Persicimonas caeni: one gene and its partner. The protein of the gene in region 1 binds, or shares a complex with, the protein of each later gene. Links are inferred from orthologs where the notes say so. Each region holds a gene or a part of one and is shown on either strand. Other genes may lie near its edges. The genes, in order: tsaD and tsaE.

Region 1 (11,238 bases):
CGCCGGAGCGAGCGCGCCGGCAGCCTTGTCGGCCACACCGTAGGCGGCGACGTTGCCGACCATCACGATCTGGCCCTCGGTCTTGGTGCCGTCGGGCAGGAAGAACTCGCCCTGCTTCGAGCGCACGCTGCTATGCTCTTCGAGCAACTCCGTGCCGGTGTCGAACAGCGCGCTCACAGCCTTGGCGTACTCTTTTTTGCCGTCGGCCTCGGGGATGTCGACCTTGCGATTCCACTTCTCGAAGGTCGCGTTGGCCTGCTCGACGGTGGTGGCCACCGCCTCGCCGCCCTCGCCCATCCCGTCGGCATTGCGCTCGACCTCGGCGAGGGTGTCCGAGAGGCGATCGGCCTCGGTCTGCAGCGACAGCAGCCGGCCCTGCAGGGCGTCGAGCTCGCCTTTGGCGCCGCCGACCTGGGCGCGCTCGCGCTTCTCGAGCTTCTGCAGGCGATCTTCGAGCGCCTTTTTCTGCGCCTCGAGGTAGGCGAATTCTTTTTTGTAGGCCGCGAACAAGCTCTCGTCCTCGTGCGGATGAGCCCAGCTCGTGGCGGTGATCGTCATCAGGACAAGCCCGAGCGCGATCAACCCGGCCAAGACATGTCCACCTGCGTGTCGGATTGGGCGCATCATTGCGCACCTCCCTTTTGAACTGCTTGCTGGTCCTGCGGGGCAGGCAGCGCGTTCGGAATCTCGAAATAGCCCACCCGGATATTCTTCTTGAACGAGTCGAACAGGTTGCGCACCCGCTTGGTGTTCTCTTCGCCGCTGATCGTCGCCCACTTCCAGCCCCCGTCAGACTTCTGGGCCATGCCGACCCGTCCGTCCTCGGTCTTGAAGTAGATGGCGACCATGCCGACTCGCGCCACGTCGGCGAGGACTTCGTCCCCGTCGACCTCGACGATCTGGCGGTACAAGCCGTTCTCACGCGCCAGGCGAAGCTCGTCTTCGACGAATTGCCACAGCCGGGCGGTCGCCTTCTGTGGCGAGATGAGCTTGTCGTCGAGCTGCTTTTCGAGCTTGTCGAGCTCGCTCAACCGCGCCGAGCGCTTGAACGGAAGGCTCTTGGCCACCGTCTGGCGTACGTCGCCGATGGCCTCCTTGGCCGCCGGGGCCAAATCAGCGCGCGTCTTGTTCTGCGCCTCGATGCGGTCCTGGTGCTTTTGAACCGCCTGGCGAAGCTGCTTCAGGCGGACCTCTTCGCGCTGAATCTGCATCTCGAGGTCGGCCTTCTGGCTTCTGACCGAGCGCAGCTTGGCGTCGATGTCGGCTTTTTTGTTCTCGACCTCGCTCGACAGCGTCTCGACCTCCGAGCGCAGCTCGGCGAGCCGTTTGGCCAAGGCCTGCACGTCGCCGTCGTGGGCGATCGCCGAGCCCGCGACGAGCAGGGCAAACAGAGCAGCAAAAGCGCCGAGGGTTTTCAGGCCCATTCGGCGCCACCTGGTGAGTTCTCGGGTGGAACGTCTCATGATGATGTCTCTTTGTGGCTTGAAGCTTGTCGTTGGCTCCCCTCCGCCGAAGCGGAGGGGAAGCGTCAATCAACCACCACTTAGCTGTCGGAAGTGATCGTCCAGCCGGCGGTCCAGTCGTCTTCGCCGACGGCGCCGATGAAGCCGGCGTCTTCGAAGAAGCTGTCACCGTCGGGCTGGACCGAGTCGGTCAGCGCCGGCGAGCCGCTCTGGGGAACCCAGCCGTCGAGCATGGGGTCGGTGGCTTGGTTGCCGTTCTGGCCTTCGAACCACTCTTGGACGGTGAACGGCTCGGTGGCCTCGGCGTCTTCTTCGTCGTCTTCGTCGAACGTCTTGTTGCAACCGTTGACGATGGAGTTGACCATGGTCAGCTCGCCGCTGAAGTCGCCGGCGTCGGCGTCCCAAGCGTTCTCGAAGGTGGCGATATCGTCGATGTCGATGCAGGCATCGGCGAAGTTGGCCACGATCATGTTGTAGTAGTTGCCGGCCACGCCGCGGCGAAGAACCATGCCGGTATCACCCTCGGCGCCGCCCAGGAGCGTCACGTTCGAGATGACCGGGTGGCTGCGCGGGCTGGCGTCGTTGTCGGCCTTGAGGTTGTCCGACTCGATGCCGCGGTCGGCTTTGTCGTCGAATTGCTGGACGACGGCGTACTGGATCTTGCCCTGCCAGCCGTCGGTCCAGTCGATGCTGTCGTCACCGATACCGGTGAGAACCAAGTGCTTGGCCTCGGCGGTGCCGCCGAAGAACTCGACGCCGTCGTCGCTGTTCATGTGCACCTGCACGTAGTCGATGACGGTGCCACGACCGACGCCCTGGAAGGCGATGCCGTTGAGCTCGTCCTCGTCGGTGATCAGGTCACCGGCGAACTCGACGCGCACGTATTTGAGCGTGCCGCTGCTGTCGTTGGGGTCGTCACCGCCGTACTTGCCGGTGTTGCCCTCGCCTTCGGCCTCGGCGCCGGTGTTCAGCGGGGCATTACCGTTGATGATCATGCCGCCCCACATGCCACGCTGGCGGGTGCCTTCGTCGGCAGCCGGGGTGAAGACGATGGGGGCGTCCTTGGTGCCCTCGGCCATGATCTTCGAGTTGCGGCGGATCGTCAGGAAGGTCGTCTCGGAGGTGGCCGGGTCGGCGAAGACGGTCACGCCGGGCTCGATGGTCAGCACGGTCTCTTCGGCGTCGTCACCGACGAAGACCGGCCCTTGGAGTTGATAGATGGTGCCGTCGTTGGCCAGCGTGAGATCTTCGGTGATCCCGCCGGTGATATTGCACAGCGTGCCAGAGTCGACTTCCGAGCAATCGACGTTCGGATGGTCGAGGCCTTGGCCGTTATTCGAGCCGCCGTTGTTGGTGGTTTCGTTGTTGCCGGCGTCGTCGCCGCAAGCAGCGGCGCCCAGTGAGCCGGCAAGCATGGTAGCGAGCGACAGAGCGATAAACTTCGTGTTCACATTCCAATTCATCTTGGCTTTCCCCGAATGGAAAAGAGACCAGACTGCGAATGCTCCCGGCGGGCCTATCCCGACGAAAACAGGACACAAACGGGCAATGGGCGCCCGTCCAGTTCGGGGTGCACAATGTCATCGATGGATGGAATTGAAGTGGCGTGTTTGTGACGATTTACTCGCCACAATGTAACGACCGTGTGACACCTCCCCGGTCGGGGGAGGAGTTACTTGGCCAAAAAGCGGCTCACCACGTCGTAGAGCACGCGTTGTCCCCACACGAATCCGTCGACGGGCACGCGCTCGTCGACGCCGTGAAAGAGGTCGCTGAAGACGAGATCGCTGTCAGGATCGAGCTTGAGCGGGGCGAATCCGTAACAGCGCATGCCCAGGCGGCTGAAGAAGCGCGCGTCGGTGTGGCCCGGGATCATGTAGGGGGCGGGAATGGCGTCCGGGGCGTGCACCGCGAGGGTGTCGGTGATCGTGTCGAGCAAGGGACTGCCGATGGGGTTGGCCTGCACGGCGGGCGCCTCGGAGACGACCTCGATGTCGATGGCGGGATCGTCGATGCAGCGCTCGACCTCGCGTTTGAGGTCTTGGCCGTTGAAGTGCGGCAGGGTGCGGCCGTCGAGATCGCAGCTGGCCTCGCCGGGGATGACGTTTCGGTTGGAGCCGGCGTGCATTACCGTGGGCGAGACGGTGTTGTGCAGCAGGGCGTTGAAGTTTCGAGAGATCGACGGATCGGGCAAGATTTTGTCGAGCACCGGCCCGGAGAGCCGGCTGTTGAGCAGGCTCTTGAGCCCCATGCTCGCCGGCAGCGGCTGGGTGTCGGCGAGCTTGCGGATGAAGTCCTCCATGACCGGCGACAGGTGGTAGGGAAGCCGGTTTTTGCCGAGGGTTTCGATCGCCGAGGCCAACTGGACGAGCGCGTTGTCGGGCCGCGGGATGGAGCCGTGGCCGGAGGGGCCACGCGCGGTCATGCGCAGGTGCACCGAGCCCTTCTCGGCGACCATGATCGGGATATAGCTCTGCGGCCCGATATTGAGCCAAAACCCTCCGACTTCGCCGAGCATGAACTCGGCGTTGACCCGCGAGGGGTGATTGTCGACCAAGAACTTCGAGCCGTGCCCGCAGCCGGCCTCCTCGTCGGCGACCGCCGCCACGATCAAGTCACGCTTGCGCTCGCGGCCCGAGCGGGCCATCAGCTTGGCCACCATCGTGCTCATGGCGACCATATTCTTCATGTCCACCGCCCCACGGCCCCAGATATGGCCGTCCTCTTCGGCCCCCGAAAAGGGTGGGTGGGTCCAACGAGCCGCCTGGGCCGGGACCACGTCGGTGTGGCCGGCGAGCAAAAGCGGCCCGCCAGTGGGGGTGTCGACCGTGGCCGGCAAGCGCACCACCAAGTTCGCTCGCCCCGGCGCGCTCTCGACGATCCAAGGGTCGAGGCCGTCTTCCGACAGCGCCTCGGCCAGGTACTCGGCGGCGCGATTCTCGTTGCCGGGCGGGTTGGTGGTGTCGAGGCGCAGAAGCCCCTTGAAGAGTTCGACCGCTTCGCGGCCTGTTTCGTCCCAGTCGATTCCGTGCGGGTCGAGCGGCATCGTTCCTCTCAGCGAAAGACCATCACGATCACGTCGTAGATCGCATGCGTGTAAACCGCGACCGCAAACCCTCGCAGGTAAAAGATCACCGCCAACAGCACGCCGGCGAAGAATCTGTACGTAAACGAGCCGAGTTCAAATGGATCGCCCAGAGATCCGATATAGTGGACCGCGCTAAACAACAGGCTCGAGACCAATACGGCAGTGGTCGCAGCCAGCCACGCCGGCCATTTGACCCACTTGACCCCGGCGTAAAACATGCCGCCCATCAAGAAGAGGCGGAAGACGAGCTCCTCGTACAGCCCGGCGCCGATGCTCAACACCAGGCTGTCGAAGACGCCGTACTCGACCGCGCCGGCGCCCGACGCCAGCAGCACGTCGAGGCCCAGCCCCCGCATCATGCCGATGACGGCGGCGCCGAAGAAAAACGCGTACACCGTGCTCTCGGCGATGACCTTGGGCCACAGCTTCGGGTTGAACTCGCCCTTTTTGCGCAGCCAGATCAGCGACAGGCCGAAGGCGATCAGTATCCCCAAGTTGATCAGGAAGTAGTTCCAGAAGTTATGGCCGGCCAGGGCCATCAGCACGTCGGTCACGAAGTCGACGCCGTTACGCACCCCACCGGTGGCCAGCAGCCCGAGCTGGTAGAGCACAAAGAGCGGGAAGACCAAGATGACGCTGGTGGGCAGGTCGCGGGTCTTATCCAAGTAGGTTTTGACGGCCTCTTTCATCTTCATGTCTCCAGCTTGGGACGTTCCTCGATGTATAACAGGCGCACACTTTTAAAATATTCACGACGGGAACTTTCTTTCGCAAATGGATGTAGCCTGCTACAACTTGGCCCACGGGGCCAGTCAAGCAGTTGGATTTCTTGATCTTGGCCGACCAATCGTGGATCATTTCTTCGCGGAAAAGCGCTTATGGTTCCCAGCTTGACCGAGATCATCCTGCTGATCGTCATCGTGATCTGTATTTTCGGACTCGGAAAGCTCGGTGACATCAGCGAAGCGCTCGGCGAGATGCGCGCCAAACGAGCACGCAGCCTTCCCGGGCCCGATGCCGTCGACATCACCCCCGAGCACCAACGCCGTGCGTCGACGGACGCTGCCGAGCCCAAGCCGGGCACGCGCAAGCCTCCGGTCGATGAAGCGATGATCGACGAAGACGAAGATAACAAGCCAAAAGCTAACGACTCTGAAGCCTGAACGCGCAGTACGAGGATTTCATGCTGGTCGACCTCATCGCTCCCATCGCCAACATGCCCATGTTGGCCGAAGCCGCCATCACCTGGACGCCGTCCACATTCTATATCGCAGCGGCCATCGTGCACGTGTTCGTCTATCTGATCGGCTTCAAAGTGCTGCAGACCGACCCCGAGCACAATACGTTCGTGGGCGCGGTGATCGCGGCGGTGGTATCCAACTTCGCCACGTTCGTGCTGCGCGACTTCGGCCTGTTCGGCATTTTGGGCGCCGGCGCGCTGCACTTTGTGATGCTGGTGGCCATCACCAGCGGTGAAGCGGTCAAGTCGCTGGTCGTCTTCCTGATCTCGATGGCGGCGTATGCCGGCCTGGGCACCTTCATCACCCAGCGCACCCCGCTGCGCGCCGAGAATATCGGTGGCATCCCCATGGTCATCATGACCGGCGGGCTCGAAGCCGAGCCGATCACCGAGGAAGAAGCCAACAAGATGTCCGCGCCTGCCGAAGACAAGACCCAATAAGTCGAACCCCGGTAAGCCCAGACTCGGCAAACCAAGATCCGGGAAGCTCGGTTACAGTTCTAGATCGGCGATGAGCGCGTCGACGTCTCGCTTGATGGCGTCAAAGTCGACGCCGTCGTCGAAGATGACGATCAGGAAGTCTTTGCCCGCGCCGACCAGGTAGACGTTTTCTTTGGCGTCGAGGCCGGTGGCGACCATCGGCTCGGTCGCGCCGGCGGTGGCCTTGAGCGCGCGAGCTCGGCCGACGCGCGCTCGCACCGAGCCGGCGCGATCGACCACGAGCGCCGCCTTGATTTGAGCATGCTCTTCGAGCGCACCCATCATTTGATTGCGTTTGGCATCCTCTCCGAGCAAAATACTCCTCCTCAAACAACTGCGAGACCAATCGACCCGCTCGACACCGACCGACGGGTGCAAGCGGTGGATGCTACCGGTGAGTACGCGCCTTGGTGCGCTTGCTGACGCCCAGCGGCATGCTCCCGCGCGCTTTGAGCCCGTGGCTGGTAAAGCCCGGCGCGTCGAGCTGCTGCAGGTAGAACTCGGCCACGGCGCCCAGCATAGCCGCATTGTCCGTACAAAGCGACGCCGGCGCAATGAAGATGTCGACGTCGGCCTCGTCCCCGGCCGCGCGCATGGCCTGGCGCAGGCGGCTGTTACAGGCCACGCCGCCCGACAGCACCACTCGCCCGATATCGTTCTGGTGGGCCGCCGTCATCACCTTCATGACGAGCACGTCGACGACCGCCTCTTGGAAGGAGGCGCACAGGTCGTTGAGCGCCTGGCCTTCGGGGATGCCGTGCTCCTCGAGATGCTGGAGCACCGCGGTTTTGAGCCCGGAGAACGAAAAATCGAGGTTCTTGCGCGTCCACATCGGCCGCGGGAAGTCGATCGCGGCCGGGTCGCCCGTCTTGGCGAGTCGGTCGATCTCGACGCCGCCCGGATAGGGCAGCCCGAGCATCTTGGCGACCTTGTCGAAGGCCTCGCCGGCCGCGTCGTCGCGCGTGCGGCCCAGCAACGTGTAATCGCCCAGCTCGTGGACGATGTAGATGTCGGAGTGGCCGCCGCTGGCGATGAGGCCCACGTAGGGAAACTCGGGGGTGCCGACCTCGTCGAGGTCCAACAAGACCGTGGTCAGGTGGCCCTCGAGGTGGTTCAGGCCTACACATGGCCGGTCTTTGGCGAAGGCGAGCCCTTTGGCGGTCTCGACGCCGACGAGCAGGCTGCCGACCAGCCCCGGACCGGCGGTCACCGCGAAGCCCTCGATGTCGTCGAGAGTCTTCTGGGCGCGCTCGAGCGCCTGATCGATGACCGGGTGGATGTCACGAATATGATTGCGGGAGGCGAGCTCGGGCACCACGCCGCCGTAGCGGGCGTGCACCGGGATCTGGCTGGCGACCGCGTTGGACAGGATCTTCTTCCCGTCCTCGATGATCGCCGCCGAGGTCTCGTCGCAGCTCGACTCGAGGGTCAAGACCAGCATGGATTACTCTCTCAGAGCCGTTCGAGAATCGAGCGAACCTCGTCGGCGCGCTTGCCGGACGGCTGTAGATTCAGAAACTTCTTGTAGGCGCCCTTGGCTTTGCCGATGTCGCCGCTGAGCTGATAGGCGGTGGCCAGGTCGAGGTACATACTCGCCTTGCGGTAGCCGAGGCGGTCGGCGCGCGACAGTTGCTTGATCGCTTCGCCGTTGCGTCCGGCCCCCAGCGCGGCTTGGCCGTGCAGGTAGGCGGTCTTGCCGTGGCCGGGCTTCTCCTTGCTCAACTTGCGAAGCGCGTCGAGCGCTTGGCTGTTGCGGCCGCGATTGACCAGGCGCTGAGCGCTGGCCAGACGGTCGTCGAAGCTGTTGCCGCTCGCCTTGGGCTTCTGGGGCGCGGGCTTTTTGGCGGGCTCGGTCTTGGGCGGCTTGTTTTGCACCGCCGGCTTGGTTGCACCGGCAGCCGGCTGGTCGCCCTGGCCGGCGTTGGCCACGGGCTGCTGATTGGCAGTGGCCGGGTCGACCCCGGCGACGGCCACGGCAGTCTGCGTGGCGGTGGTCTGGACGTCGGCGCCGTAGACGCCGGCTTCCATCTGCGCCTGCGCCTCGCTCAAGCCTTCGGGCTCGGGCGTCTCTTCAGCCGGCTTTTCGGCCACCTCTTCTTTGGCCGGCTCCACCGGCGCTTCGACGGCCGGCTCCGGAGTCTCCTCTTTGGCAGGCTCTTCGTCGGAGGCGGCAACTTTGTCGCCTTCGGCGTTCTCGGGCGTCTGGTTGTCGCCGGTGGCCACGGCGATGACAACCGCGGTCAACGTCGCCAGAACGGCGACGGCGACAAAATACACCCAACGATTGCTCGTCTGAGGGACGTCCTCGAACTCCCAATCGTAATCACCCTCTTCACCGTCGGAGAAAAAGGCGTCCTCGTGCGACTTGTCGGCGAGAGACTCCTGGAAGAAGTCATCTTCTTCGTCAGCAGTCGCCTCTTCTTTCTCGGCCTCTACTTTCTTCTCGGCCTCTTCGGTTGCTTCCTCGTCGGCCTCTTCTTCCTTCTCGGCCTCTTCTTCCTTCTCGGCCTCTTCTTCCTTCTCGGCCTCTTCTTCCTTCTCGGCCTCTTCGGTTGCTTCCTCGTCGGCCTCTTCTTCCTTCTCGGCCTCTTCTTCCTTCTCGGCCTCTTCGGTTGCTTCCTCGTCGGCCTCTTCTTCCTTCTCGGCCTCTTCTTCCTTCTCGGCCTCTTCGGCCTCCGGTTCCTCTTCGGACGCTTCGTCAGCAGCCTCTTCTTGCTTGTCGGCCTCTCCAGCCTCCGGCTCTCCAGCCTCCGGCTCTTCGGCTTCCGGCTCTTCGGCTTCCGGCTCTTCTTGCTTCTCGGCCTCCCCAGCCTCCGGCGCGGCTTCGGCAGCCTTGCTTCCCGGAGATTGCGACAGGTCGTATTCGGCCTTGACGACTTGACCGTCGGCGGCCGACCGCTCGACCTTGGCGGGCGCCTCTGCCGGGGTGACGTCGACGGCGGGAATCTCGTCGGCGGACTCCTCTTCCTCGTCGATCGGCTCGGTGACCTCGTCGGCCATCCGGCCCGGCTTTTCGATCGGCTCGACGATCTCTTCTTCGTCGTCGACGGCCGAAATCTCCTCGGTCACCCGGTCCGAGCGATCGATGTCGAGGTCTTCTTCCGCCGGCGCATCGTCTTGCTCCGCCGTCCCCTCTTGTTCGGCCGCTTCCTCCGGCTCTTCCTGTTCGGCCGCTTCCTCTTGCTCGGCCGCTTCCTCTTGCTCGACCGCCTCTTTTGGCTCGGCCGACTCTTTCGGCTCGACGGCCTCCTCGGCACTTGCCGACTGTTCGACCACGTCGCCTTCGTCGTCGGCCTTGGGAAGTTCGTCGGGGTCGATGGCCGCAAACGGCGCGCTCTCGCGCACACTTCGCGACGCCTCGCGCTTGACCGACGCCGCCTCCTCGACCGACGCGGCACGCCGCTCGGCACTGCTACGAGGCTCTTCTTGCTGGGCCTGTTGGGCGGCCTCGGGCTCCGGCTCCGCCTGAGTGGCATCGACAGCCTCGTCGGCCTGCTCGGCCGACTCTTCCGGCTCTTGGAGTTCTTCGTCCTCTTCGTCTTGGAACAACCGCGCGACCTGGATTCCCGGGGAGGTCTGGTCGGCGGGCGAGCGCTTGGGGAAATCGTCCTCGGCGCTCACGTCTCCGTTGGGCGTGGCGATCGGCGTCGGCTGACGGGTGCGGTGTGCCGTCTGGCTCTCTGCAGGGGGAGTCTCTTCGTCGCGAGCCACCCTCTCGATCGGCGCGGTGGTGCGCCGCTCGGCAGCCTCGTCACCTTCGAGCTTGTCCGCCTTTGCCTCATCGGACTTGGCGGCCTCGTCACGTGGGACAGCCTGCAGCTGTTGGATCGTCGCCTCGAAGCGCCCGCTCTGGCGCAGAAGTTGGCGCGCCTCCTCTTCACGTCGGCGCACCTCGCGCTCCTCGAGCTCGTTGAGCGCGCTGTCGGCGTCGAGTTGCTGAGGGCTTTCTGCGACGGCCCGCTCGTCTGCAGCCGGCTGCTCGACGATCGGCTCTTCGGCCCGCGGCTGCTCGAGGGTTCTGCGCGCACGTTCGTCGGAGTCGTCTGCGGCATCCCAATGCACCTTCCAGTGCCCGCCGCCCTCGGCACCGGAGCTCGATGCCGCCTCGGGAGTCTCGGTGGTTTGATCGCCCAGCGGGCTGATCTCGACCGACGAGTCGACCTGCGTAAACGGGGTCGGCACGTCCTCGTCGTCCTCCGCTCCGGCAAGCCACGCCTCCAGGTTGGAGGTCTTCTGCGAGTCGGTCGCCTCGCTCGACGACTTCTCGTAGAGCACATCTTCGCTCAAAAGCCGGCGAATGATCTGCAAGGTGGTGATATCGTCGAAGGGACTGTCATCGACGACCTCGCGCAGCGAGCGCACCCCGTCGAAGAGACGCACCACGCGTCCGGCCGGCTCGGGCAATTCGGCGAGCAGATTGGGCAGACGCTGGTAGTCGGCCTCGAAGACCCGCCCCAGCGAAGGCAGCACAGCCACCAGCTCGTTCCACTGGTCGAGGCGCTGGATTCCCTCGATCAGAAGCTCGCTCGAGTTCTTCTCGATATGATCGGCGCGACGCACGTTCTCGTGGTACTCGACGCGGAAGTCGCCGTCGGGCCACAGCATCAGCCGGTACAGGGCCTCTTCACCCTGCAGCTTGCCGCACATCGCGTCGAGGATATTGCCCTCACGAAAGTGCACGGCGGCTCGGCGCCCGTTTCGGTTGATCTGGATCGACCCCGATCGAAGCTCCTGCTCGATGGTCTGCAAGAGGTCGATCATGGTCACGTCGGCCAGGTCGCCCTCGAACTCCTCGGCTTCGCCGCCGCTGAGCCGCTGCTGGGCGCGCTTTTGCAAGAGCACCTCGACCCGGCTGGTCACCTCTTTGATGTAGATCGGTTTGGTCAAATACTCGTCGGCGCCCAACTCGAAGCCGCGCATCTTCTCGGGAAGCGAGCGCTGCTCGGTCAGGAAGACGAACGGGATAT
Region 2 (11,269 bases), 4.8 Mb from region 1 along the record:
AACAGCAACACGGTGCTCTCGCTCTCCGTGCTCCCTTCGAGCGAGTATCTCGTGGTCGATGGTCGCCTATCGCGCGAGATTGTGTGGCCTGACGGCACGTCCGGAACAGATGAGTCGGTGAACAACGTGCGCGTGTATGCGCTGTCGACGTCCGGCGAATATAGCAGCACCGAAGTCATCCCAACGGCCAATGGCGAGTTTGACCTGCGCGTCGCCCCCGAGACCGGCACCTATGACCTCTACGTCGTTCCCGCCAGCTCGGAGTCGATGGTTCCCAGCGTTCGCTTCGACGCCGCATTCGACGCGTTGGCGACCAAATGTGTGACCAGCAGCACTCAAGGTGGCGGTGAGGTGTGCGCGTGGAGTGGAAGCCTCGGCGCCTACCCTGCCGAGCCCGCCACGGTCAGCGTCCAACTCGTAGCCCCGGACGGATTCAGCAGTGAGGACAACTGGCAGGGAACGAGCCTCGTCGTCCGCGGTCCGCTCGGACGCGGCAATTTCGCGCGCAGGTTCTCTGCAGACAACGAAGGCAAATTCGAGCTGACGCTCTTTCCCGCCGATTGGTCCTTCGACGAGCTCCGGCAATACACCCTCGAGGTCATCCCCCCGGCGCGCTCACCATTCGTGCGCAAGACCTTCGAGCTGACCGGCGCCATCGGCACGGACGTCACGCACCGCTTCGAGCTCGATCTCAAAGAGCGCGTGACGGGCTCGGTGCTCGATGCCGGGGGAAATCCCATGGCCTCGGCCGAACTCGAATTCCGCCTCGACTCCGACGCGTACTCCGAAGACGAGCACCTCGACGAACGCGCCATCACGGTGACGACCGATGAGGAGGGCCGCTTCGAGGCCTGGCTCGAACCGATGCGTTACGATGTGCACGTGGTGCCGCCAGAAAGCTCCGGCCAGCCGCGCACGATCGCCCAGGCCGACGTCTCTGCGCTCCGCACGGGTGAACCGCTGCAGATCGAGCTTCCCCGCCCGACCGTGCTCGTCGGCTCAGTCTTCGGCGCGGAAAGCTCTGACGGTGACGATATCGCCGGGGTCGGCGACGTGAGCGTAGAAGCCTACCGGGTCATCGACGGGCGTACCGTCATCCTGGGCAAGGCGCGGACAGATGCCGACGGACGCTTTCGAATGGTCGTCTCGTCAGAACTCTGAGCTCCCCCCGTTTTCGACACAATCTATTTCTCGAGCAGATCTTGGCGGGTCTCCGCCAACATGTCGTACAGCGTGGGATGGTCTTCCTGACAGCGCACCAGCCAAGCGCGGTACGGCTCGTCCCATTTGCCAGTGAGCGACTCTTGCTCGCCGGCCTGGACGAGTAGGCGCCGCGCCTCTTCCTTACAGTCGACGGTGCGCTGGTCGCGCGTGACGGGTCGACCGGTGACGGGATCCCAGATGCGGTCGTTGCTGATGCCCGAACCTACCCCGATGAGCATCGGGATGAAGATCAGAAGTCCACCTCCCATAAAGACAACGTAGCCCAACCGCCGCACGATTTTGGCGGTGCGCTCCTTGATCTCTTCACGGGTTGGCTCCGACATGGCTTACACGATGGAAGAAGTGTGGCGCCCCGCCGCTTTCATGGCGGGGCAGACATCGTTGCTCTGGGTGGGTCGGTTGTAGCGGATTGTGGGGCTTCGGTAAACCCACAGGCGTCACTCGGCTGCGCCCTCCCAGTTGCCCTCTTGGAGCTCGACGACGCCGGGCATCGACTCGATTTGCTCACGCGCGATGCGCCAGGCCATCTCGATGATCCAACTCATCGAGCGATCGTGGCGAAGCGCCTCTCGCTTGGTTTCGTTGACCAGATTTTCGGGGAAGTACAGGGTCAGCTTTTTCTTCGAAGCCATTGAGCGTCTCCAGAACCAACTACTATCGGTTTACAGCGGTGTTTCTAAGCGGTTGTCGTCGCGTGTCCTACACTGTACGACGACCACGGTCCTCACCTTACGTGAGCTGAGCCGACCGTCAAAAAATTAGTGGAAGCAATTGAGGCAAAGATGCTGGACGAACAACAGGCGCAAAAACTTAAACCGCTACTCGAAGAGTTGATGCGCGAGTGCGACTACGTCGAGCGCCGTCGGCACGACCCCGTCGAGTTTGCGTGGGAGTACAAGGAGCGCCTCGACCGTGAGCTGGTCGCGCTTTTGTCGAGTTGTCTGGCTTACGGTCGTGTCGAGCTGCTCAAAGCCGGTGTTAAAGTGATACTCGAACTCTTGGGGCCTCGCCCTACTCTGGCGGTCGACGAGATGGGGCCGGACGCGCTCGCCGGCGAGCTCGGTGAATTTGTGTATCGCATGACGAAGGGAGCCGACGTCGTCGATCTGCTGATCGCAATTCGGAAGGTTCAAAGCGAGTACGGCTCGCTGGAAGCAGCGTATGCGAGCGCGCCCGAAGATGACCATTTGTCGCGGGCGAGCTTTCTGGTGCAGAAGCTACGCGCCGCTCGCGTCCGCGATGAATTCGTGCGCGGTCTGCGCTACCTCTTGCCGGATCCGGCAGACGGGAGCACGTGCAAGCGGCTGCATCTCTTCTTTCGCTGGATGGGGCGCGGGCCCGATGGCATCGACTTGGGAACCTGGGAGGTGCTCGACCCCGCCGACCTGATCATGCCGCTCGACACGCACACCAGTCGACTCTGTCGCTACATCGGGCTATGCGATCGCAAGAGCACAGATCTTAAAGCAGCACTCGAAGTTACCGAGTCGCTCCGCATGATGGACGCCGACGACCCGCTCAAATACGACTTTGCGCTATGTCATTTGGGGATTTCGGGAAGCTGCATCCACAAGCGCTCCGAGGAGCATTGTCCGAGCTGCCCGATCGAGAGTGTTTGCACGCTGTGACTACCGAAGCGTGATCACCTGCACGTCGAACCACTTCACGCCCATGACGAAGTGAGCGCCCGTGAGGCCGAGCACGGTCGTGGCGACGAAGATGAGCAGAAAGAAGCAGGCCAGTTCGTACCAGCTTCGGCCTTTGGAGAGCACGGCGACCACCGCGAGAGTCGTGAAGAACGAGATCGCCAAGACCCAGAGCATCAGCAGCGGCTGCACCGTGGTGATGATGGTATAGGGTTCGAAACTACTGCTGTTCATGTCCGGCCTTCAGGTGTCCGTACTTGCGACCGATCGACTGCAAATTGAAGAAGTTGATCGTGAAGTGTGCCAGTATCGGGGCGAGCACGTTTCCAGTGTACAGGTACATCCAGCCAAAGCCAGCACCGAGTACGACCGCCATGGCCGTCCAGGGCCAGAACTTCTTGATGTCCGGGCCGACGTGCATCAGTCCGAAGATGAGGCTTGCTGCGATGAGACCCGCCCAGTCGGCCCAGGCGCCGCTGAAGACGGCCTCGGTAAGGATCTGCTGGAGGAATCCGCGAAAGAGCAATTCTTCGCCGACGCCGCTGGCGAGCGCAAAGATGAACGCGTCACCGGTGCTCAGAGGCCCGAGGGTGCGTCCGAACTCGCGCCCGAGTTCCCTGGCCCACTCGGCTTTACGGTCGAGCACGTTGCTCGCCAGAACGACGACGATGCCGACGGCGACGCCGAGCACGGCGTCGAAGTAGACCGATGTGTCGTTGGCGTCGTGCCACACGAGTAGGTTGATGTCGCCGAAGATGCTCGCCAGCACCCAGGCCAACACGCCCAAAAAGGCGTAGAACGCGACGACAAATCCTACCGTGATACTTTTGTTCATGGGTGCGGCTCGTTTCGGAGGTCAGTCGGCGGGCGTCTCGGAGTCTTCCTCGCCCAACAAAGCGTCAGCCTCACGTTCCAAGCTCGGCTTACGGATCTGACCGCGGAAGCGAATCGTGGCCTTCTCGACCGGATAGAGCCGCCAGTCGACATGAAAGCGTTCCTGCCGGTCCTGGCGGAAAAATTCGTAGAGCTGCAGCTTCAAGAACTCGAGGGCGAGTTCCAAGAACCGCTCCGGGCTGTCGAGCTTCTCGGCCTTTTGGTCGGCCGCCAAGATCGACGCCTCGAGATCGAGGCGAAACGACTCGTCGGCGGAGGTCACCGCGATGGTGCCGTACACGTAGTCCTCGGACTGCTCGGCGTCGAGCTCCAGGCTTTCGCCGGGTTTCAAGAACGCAGAGAAGCGGGCGGTGAGCGCCTGACGAATGAGCTGCTTTTGGCGCGGCGCGAGCAATTCGACCTCGCGCTCGCCCTGCGATGTGGTGTTCTTACTGCTGGTCATAGTCGTCGAGCTTGTAAACGCGTCATTGAACGAGATGTAATCACGGTGGACTCGGCTGTCACGCCGCAAGGAGTCTGTCAAGGGCAACGTCTGTCGAGGCGTGGGTGTTCCGAGGGGCCTCAAGAAGTGAGGCGTTCGGAGATATCGGCGGCCACGGTGTCGAAGCCCGGGGTCGCCCACAGGCGCGCGGTGCGCTGGGAGTCGACCCGCTCCATCTCGAGGATCAGTCCCTCGCGAGGCCACGCCTCGGGGATGCGGTCGAGCCACTCGACACAGGTGATGGCGAAACCCGATTCGGCGTAGTCCCAGTAGCCGATCGACTCGAGCTCGTCGTAGGTCTCGAGCCTGTACAGGTCGACGTGGACCACCGGCGGGTCGGTCTCGTACTCGTTGAGGAGTGTGTAGGTGGGGCTGGTCGCCTCGGCGTCGGGGGCCAGCGTGCGCACCAGCGACTGGACCAGCGTGGTCTTGCCGGCGCCCAGGTTGCCGATCAGCCCGACAAACGCGCCGGCGTCCAGGCTCTGGGCGAGCGCCCTGCCCAGCCGACGCGTGACTTCTTCGTCGCTCAGGTCGAGGACCAGAGCCGGACTTTCGGGCAGGCCGAACGCCTGCGGGTCAAATTGGGGAGCGTCCATGAGAATGGTCGACTAGCCGTGGTGGAAGCCGGGACGCGCGTCGGCGGGACGCGCCTCGTAGTCATCTTGGCGCACGCCGAAGAGGCGCTCGACGTCGATGAAGTAGCGCTCCTCCTCGGTGGTCACCGACACGTAGTCGGTCGTAAAGCTGATGCGGCGCACGCGGTTGACGGGCATCAACGAGTCGCCGGCCTGCAAAAGCAGCGTGACGCGTTTGCCGGTCGGGATGAGAAGATCGCCGCCTTCCTTTTCGGCGTCGAATTGCTCGACGAGAATTTCTTCGAGAACTTCTGGAGTCATTTTTTATCCTTTATAAATTTCGAGTCATTGTACGCGAAGCGGGAACGTGACGCCCTTGTTGCTCACAGCGCCATGCTCCGGGAACTTCATCGAGCGGAAGCGACGCTTGAGGCACTGGCCGACCGGGCGGTTCGAGTATTTGCCCTCGCGAATCTTCACGCCACCGGTGGTACCCGACGGACGGATGAAGAACTGCACGGTCACACCCTTGAAGGATCGGTTGCTCTTGAGCTCCTGCATGATGCAGCCGCGAAGCTGGCCGAAGTTCGACATGATGATCTGGTTGATCTCGTAGTCGCTCAGGTGCTTCGAGGAGCCGGACATGCTGCCCATGTCGACCTCGGTGACCCCGCTACCGCCCCCAGAGCCGCTTCGGCGCTTGCCTCCGCGCTTTTTGGAGCGGCGCTTGATCTTGCGCGCGATTTCTTCCTCGCTTGCTTCGGGGTTGAAGATACTTGCCATCAGGTCTTTGTCCACCGCGACGGTCTGAAAGTCTTTGGGCGGCGGCAAGAACTTGTAGTCCATCGAGGCGAAGGCCTTCTCCATCGGCAGTGGCTCGGGGTCCGGCAGATTGAGGTACCAGATCACCTGCACGACGAGGACGACGACGCCGACGGCGACGCCGATCATGAGGCCCACGGAGGCGCCCTTCTTGACCTTTCGCTCCAGCTCGGCGCGGGCCTCGGCTTCGCGGCGGCGGCGCTCTTCACGCTTGGGGATATACTCCTCGACCTCGGCGCGGAACTCGTCCATTTCGCCCAGATCGACGCGATCTTGGGTGACGCGGTCGAGGACCTGCGTGTACTCGTCGATGTCGTCGGCGTAGAGCTGGTCGAGAACTTGCTGCTTTGTGAAGGGACCGTAGTCGAGGCCGTCCTTTTGGACGAGATAGCGCTCTTCGCCGTCGCTGTCGGCTTCGTCGTCGCCAAAGCCGGGCAAGTCGATGTCGAACAGGTCGCTGTCCTCGTCGCCCACGGCGCTGGGGCTATCGTCTTCGACGGCCGGCTCGATCGGGAGGCATCCCTCGGGAGGCGGTCCGCCCAGGGTCTCACCGGCTTCGCGAGCGGCGTCTTCGAAGGTGTCGCGGAAGACCCGCACGCTAGCGGGCCGGTTGGCCGGCGACGAATCGATACACGAAGCGATCAGGTTGACCAGCGAAGGCGGGTATTTGCCCATGCCGTCGAGAGCCAAGTGTCGCGCGCGCTTGCGGTCGTTCGGCAGCCCATTTTCGCTCAACAATTCAGCGGCGATCATGCCGAGGCTGAACAGATCGGCCGACGGCTTCAGGTCGGTCGGGTTCTGCGCGGCTTCCGGAGCCACGTAGATGCTGTCGACAAAGGGGCCAGTGCCCTTTTGCTGGGCAAGATACTCTCCAGCGATGCGGTCGAAGGTCAGGTTGCCGACCTTCACCACGCCTTTGTGGCTCAGGTAGATGTTGTACGGGGTCAGCACGCCGTGGGTGGTGCGCTTGTGGACCTCTTCGAGGGCATCACAGGCGTGCGCCAAGATGGTGAAGACATCGCGCAGCGCCAGCGTATCGCCGGCTTCACGTCGCTGAGCGACCACGCGCGAGACGCTCGAGCCGCGCACGTACTCCATGGCAACGAACATCTCGTCTTTGCCCGTCTTGCCCATGCCCAAAATCTTGGTCAGATTTTGGTGGCGGATGGAGCTGGCGACCTTGATGCGCTCGCGGAGCTTTCCAAAGGCCTCATCCCCCGGATAGGGCATCGACAAGACCTTGATGACGACCTGGCTGTCCTTGCCCTTTTCGTCACACAGGTAACTGATGGCGCCATCGGAGCTTCCCAAGTAGCGCTGGACGACGAACGCGCCGCCGACGGTGTCGCCGGTGCGAAGCGTGGTCGGCTCGGCCGGCGCCTCGGTGGCGTTGCGCACGCCCGGCGCGCGTTTGCTCATCGCTGGGCTCGGCGGTGGACCGGGAGGGCCCGACGGGGGCCCTGACGGCGGCCCCCCCTGAGGACCGGCGGGCCGCTTGGATGGCGGGCCCGCAGCCTTTGACTGCGTGGGCTTGGGGACGACCGGCTGGTCAGCGCCTTTATTGTTCGAGTCACTCATGAGCTCTTCAGGTCCTACTGCTGCTCGCCTTGTTGCCGCCCAGCATCTTGCTGCTGGTCGTGCTGCTGCTGGTCGTGCAGGCTGCCGCCGTCTGCGTCTGTCTCTTCGTCAGCCGAGGGCTGCTCCGGCTTATCCGCCGCTTGCCCTTCCGGCTTTGGCTCTTGTGCATCTTTCGGAGCCGGCTCCGATGCCTTTTGCTCGAGCGGCAGGTCGACATACCAGCGGTCGCCGCCCCAGATCATAGTCGCCTCACCTTCGCGGCCGTCGTGATAAACAAGCTCGAGGGTCACTTTTTGACCCTTGTCAGGCTTGGTCTCGAGCGGCTCTGCCAGATCGATATCCTTGATGTCGTACGGGTTATCGACCCGCCCGACCACCAGCATGTCGGCCTTGGCGGGCATGTCCTGCGCGTCGAGTTTGCCCTCGAGTTCATCGAGCGGCTTCGTCAGCACCTGACGGTCTTCCGGCGTGATCGTCTCGAAGGCAGTTTCGTATTCTCCGCGGTACCAATCCATCAAGAAATTCTCGAAGGAGGCGGCCGGGCCGGGCTCGTCCCAGGTGCTCTCTTTCTCGCACCCGGAGCCCGCAACGCTCACCGCGAGGGCGAGCATCATCGCGAGGACAACAAACTCGTCTGGAAAAATGCGTCTAAGCACTTTGTAAGCCTACCCTTGCGTGAATAAGATCGTCAAGATAGCAGCCGGTGCGGCCGAGCGCAGCTACGCTCACAATTCTTCATCCGGATCGGGCACTTCCACCGTCTGGGGCAACTGCTCATCGATCTCGAGTCCCTCGGGCACGAAAGTCTCGTCGAGAGCATCGGCGAACTCCGACGCGCCGCCAAGTAGCGCATCGTCGAGCAACGCGTCGACGTTGGCCGAGATTCCGTCGACGGGCCACGCGTGGCCACTTCCCTTATCGACGTCCATAAACGCGAACCGGCCGCCGCGGGCTTCGCTGAGCCCACGAATCAAGCGTACGGCACGCTCACGCCGCGCGTGTGCGAGGTCGTCCACCCCGACGAGCTGATCCTCGCGAAGTTGCATGAGAATCGGCGCGCCCAGCTCGTCGTTCAACGACTGCGCGAGCCGCTCATAAACCTCGTGGGCAATGCGGCCCTGCTCGAGCAAAATCTCGAGAAGAAGCGCGTCGTCGTCGCCCGACAGATTCTCGATGTCATCGAGTACCCCTCCATTGAGGTAAAGCACGTAGTCGTCGTCGCCAACGGAAAGTTCGAGTCGGCCTCTCAACTGACGGTCGCGTACCGTATTCAAGAGTGCCTCCAGATCGAGCGAGCTCAGGTCACCGCTGAAGCCCCGGCTGCCAGGAATTCGCTCGACTTCGGCGGCGGCTGCGCTCAGCCCGTCGGTGAAGATCGCGCGCAGGACTCGTCGCATATGGTCGGCCCGATCTCGCGGGCGAGCGGCCAGGCCGATGCGGCCCCACGAATTCGCCAGCAACTTGGCGACGCTCTCGATTTGTCGCTCGAGCTGCGGCGGAAGTTGAGCCACCGAGCCGTGCGAGGAGGGAGCGTCGTCGACCGGCGGCTCGGGAAACGGGCCCTCCTCGGAGACCTCGTCGAGCACACTGTCGGGCGCCATCACCGCGGGCGCGTCGGGCATCGTTTGGCTCAACGTGGGGCTTCGAAGCTGCTCGGGCGCCTCGACGATCGGCTCTTCCCAATCGAACTCGTCTTCAGCAACACTCGCCCGCTCCACTTCGCCGATAAACGACCCTCCGGCCGCCAACTCTTCGTGGACGTCTTCCAGGTCCTCGACGTCGAGCACAATGCTGCTGGAGGTGTCGATCTCGAGAAACTCGGCGCCCTCCTCTGCGTTCAGGTCGTGGGTGTCCATGAGCGCAGCGTCGAACTCGTCTTGGTCGTCCTGTCCCTCGGATTTCGGAGGAGCGCTCAAGGCTCCTTTTTCGAGGCCGAGCTCCTCTTCGAGCTTTTCGGCGTCTTCGAGGGTCAACCGCTGCGTCTCCGGGGTCGAATCTTCGTGCAGCCCCGGATACGCGGAGTCCAAGCCGGAAGCTGGGGCGGCTTCGTTGAGCCCGAGCAGATTGCGACACTGGGCGATGAAGCTGCTCGGCGAGAACGGCCGCTCGAGCCAATTGTCCTGCGCGTGCGACTCTCGTGACGGGCGCAACCCGCATACGAGCACCGGACGGTCCTCGGCGGTGTAGCTCGTCTGCAGCAGTTCGACCTCCTCGAGGCCGCTGTCGACGTCGACGATCAACAAATCGGCGAGCTCTTCATCGGCCTCCCCCATGACTTCAAAGCCCGATTCTTCGAGGGCTTCGGCCATCAAACGCCGGACGGTGGCGTTGCCCTCCCTCAGCTGGATTCGATGCGCTGTCGTCTCACTCATCGGTGCACTCTCCGAACAAAGAAACGGCCGACACGTACACTCGTGCCGGCCGTTTCTACTGTGTCACAATCGCGGCGATTAGGCTACTTCTGAGCCACGGCAGCCACGTTGTTCTCAAGCCACGCTCGCAGAAGCTTCATGCGGTAGTGGTCGAGCTTGTAAGCTCCGCCCTTGTCCTTCTCGTCTTCGAGAAGTTTGTCGATGGTGTCGACCATACTCTTGGTCGGCACGCGGTAGGCGGCGAAGGTGAGCACTTCACGCACTTCGAGGTTGTCGTGGGCCAGATTCTTGGCGACGACCGGGCCTGCTGCCTGTGGCGGCAGACGGCTCAGCTCGTAGGCGGCCTTCTTGGCGACGACTTTGTCCTTGCTGGCGAGCAGCTTACCGAAGCAGTCGGCCTGGTCGGCGGGCTTGCCCTTGGCCAAGCACTTGCCGCCCTCCTTGATGGCCGGGATGAAGCTCTCGTACTTCTTCTTGAGCTCCTTCTCCTTGGTGTTCTTGATCAGCGCCACGAGCCCGTCGAGGCCGTCGGCGTCGGTCAGGTAGGCGTAGGCCTGTGCCATCATCCAATTGAACTGGTAACGGTCCGTGATCGGCATCTCGCGCGGGGTGCCCTGCACCTGAACGGCGAGCTTCTCGAGGTCGGTGATCACGCCCTTTTCGGCCATCTCGAGCAGCGCGTCGGTGCCCGCGCGGTCACCCAGGCGGACCAGCGAGAACGCGGCGTCCTGGCGCAGCTGCAGCTCGACCTGGTAGTCGGTGATCTCGTCCCACTCTTCTTCGATCTTCTCCTTCTTGACGATGCCGGCGAGCACCTCGGTGGCTTTCTTGTCGCCGATATCGCCCAGGCCGTTGATGATCTCGCTGGTGGCCTGCGCCTCGGTCACGCGCCACTGGATGGCGTGCTGACCGGAGAGCTGCTCGGGGGCTTCCTTGGTCGAGTTGAGGTCGGCCAAAAACGGCTCGACGGCCTTGGAGGTCTTCAGCCCGCCCAAACGCACCGCGGCGACCGCCTTGGTGCGGTTGGCCGGGAACGAGAAGTTCGGCGGCTTGTTGTACTTGAGGAGCAGGTCTTGGACCTCCTTGTTCTCCCCTTTGAAGGTCTGAATCAGCAGCGGGACAGCCGGGCTGCCCAGCTGTTGGACGGCCAAGCCGCACTCTTTGGAGACGTTCTGGCCCTTCATGTTGCCCAAGAACAGGCCCTTGACGAGCGCTTGCTTGGCCGGCTCGTCGATGGACTGCGGGGTCTTCTGGGCGATCTCACCCATGACCTCGCAGCTGTAGGCGTGCAGCGCGATCGGGTAGTTGTCGACGTCGAGGTTGAGCGTCTCGGTCAACAGGCCGACCATCTGCGGGTCGGGCATGTGCGCGAACGCCTGCAGAAGTCCCTGCTTGAGCTCGTTGTCGTCGCTCGACTTGTAGAGCGCGATCATGTCCGGGATCGCCTCTTTGACACCGGCTTCGCCGAGCGCCGAAGCGGCAGCCGACGCGTAGCCGGTTGCGTTCTCCTGCACCTCTTTCATGTAGGCGTCTTTGGCCTCGGGCACACGAAGCTGCACGAGGATCTGCATGGCGTCCTTCTGGTTCTGGCCACCGTCGAGGTAGACCTTAGCCAGCGCGGGAGCGACCTTCTTCTTGGCCTCCTCGTCGAGCTCGCCGAGCTTCTGCAGCGCCAGC

Evidence for each region.
Region 2: the proteins of tsaD (region 1) and tsaE are in contact, whole or in part, in a crystal structure (PDB 6N9A), measured with the Thermotoga maritima proteins. The link is inferred for Persicimonas caeni from one-to-one orthologs. Residues at the interface, in WP_004082750.1 of Thermotoga maritima: Cys10, Asp11, Arg49, His50, Leu82, Gly84, Gly135, Gly136, Glu154, Thr155, Leu156, Asp157, Asp158, Ser159, Glu162, Asp165, Lys166, Arg169, Leu170, Tyr175, Lys213, Thr214, Leu217, Tyr218, Gln221, Arg222, Asn324; in WP_004082108.1 of Thermotoga maritima: Leu37, Gly38, Lys46, Lys57, Val59, Lys60, Ser61, Thr63, Phe64, Thr65, Leu66, Met67, Val69, Pro71, Tyr82, Arg83, Leu84, Asp86, Asp88, Phe89, Asp93, Ile128, Asp130, Glu131, Arg134.

The regions. Positions count from the first base shown.
Region 1 is NZ_CP041186.1:2,916,893-2,928,130, forward strand. What follows is about bases 5,687-8,641. They hold tsaD (tRNA (adenosine(37)-N6)-threonylcarbamoyltransferase complex transferase subunit TsaD), read right to left. Parts: upstream 7,713-8,641; coding sequence 6,660-7,712; downstream 5,687-6,659. Other genes in these bases: FIV42_RS10745 (twin-arginine translocase TatA/TatE family subunit), read left to right, coding at 5,687-5,714; FIV42_RS10750 (hypothetical protein), read left to right, coding at 5,735-6,232; FIV42_RS10755 (hypothetical protein), read right to left, coding at 6,284-6,586; FIV42_RS10765 (response regulator), read right to left, coding at 7,724-8,641. Outside these bases: FIV42_RS10720 (MotA/TolQ/ExbB proton channel family protein), read right to left, coding at 1-627; FIV42_RS10725 (DUF3450 family protein), read right to left, coding at 624-1,424; FIV42_RS10730 (hypothetical protein), read right to left, coding at 1,544-2,926; FIV42_RS10735 (M20/M25/M40 family metallo-hydrolase), read right to left, coding at 3,136-4,509; FIV42_RS10740 (CPBP family intramembrane glutamic endopeptidase), read right to left, coding at 4,518-5,240; more of FIV42_RS10745, read left to right, coding at 5,430-5,686; more of FIV42_RS10765, read right to left, coding at 8,642-11,238.
Region 2 is NZ_CP041186.1:7,739,235-7,750,503, forward strand. What follows is about bases 3,084-6,069. They hold tsaE (tRNA (adenosine(37)-N6)-threonylcarbamoyltransferase complex ATPase subunit type 1 TsaE), read right to left. Parts: upstream 4,842-6,069; coding sequence 4,326-4,841; downstream 3,084-4,325. Other genes in these bases: FIV42_RS28785 (hypothetical protein), read right to left, coding at 3,084-3,104; FIV42_RS28790 (CPBP family intramembrane glutamic endopeptidase), read right to left, coding at 3,091-3,705; FIV42_RS28795 (hypothetical protein), read right to left, coding at 3,727-4,206; FIV42_RS28805 (hypothetical protein), read right to left, coding at 4,854-5,141; FIV42_RS28810 (protein kinase domain-containing protein), read right to left, coding at 5,166-6,069. Also shown: FIV42_RS28765 (hypothetical protein), read left to right, coding at 1-1,161; FIV42_RS28770 (hypothetical protein), read right to left, coding at 1,185-1,547; FIV42_RS28775 (TIGR04563 family protein), read right to left, coding at 1,662-1,856; FIV42_RS28780 (TIGR02757 family protein), read left to right, coding at 2,007-2,852; more of FIV42_RS28785, read right to left, coding at 2,853-3,083; more of FIV42_RS28810, read right to left, coding at 6,070-7,061; FIV42_RS28815 (nuclear transport factor 2 family protein), read right to left, coding at 7,235-7,834; FIV42_RS28820 (DUF4388 domain-containing protein), read right to left, coding at 7,946-9,592; FIV42_RS28825 (HEAT repeat domain-containing protein), read right to left, coding at 9,676-11,269. UniProt on the Escherichia coli protein: Required for the formation of a threonylcarbamoyl group on adenosine at position 37 (t(6)A37) in tRNAs that read codons beginning with adenine.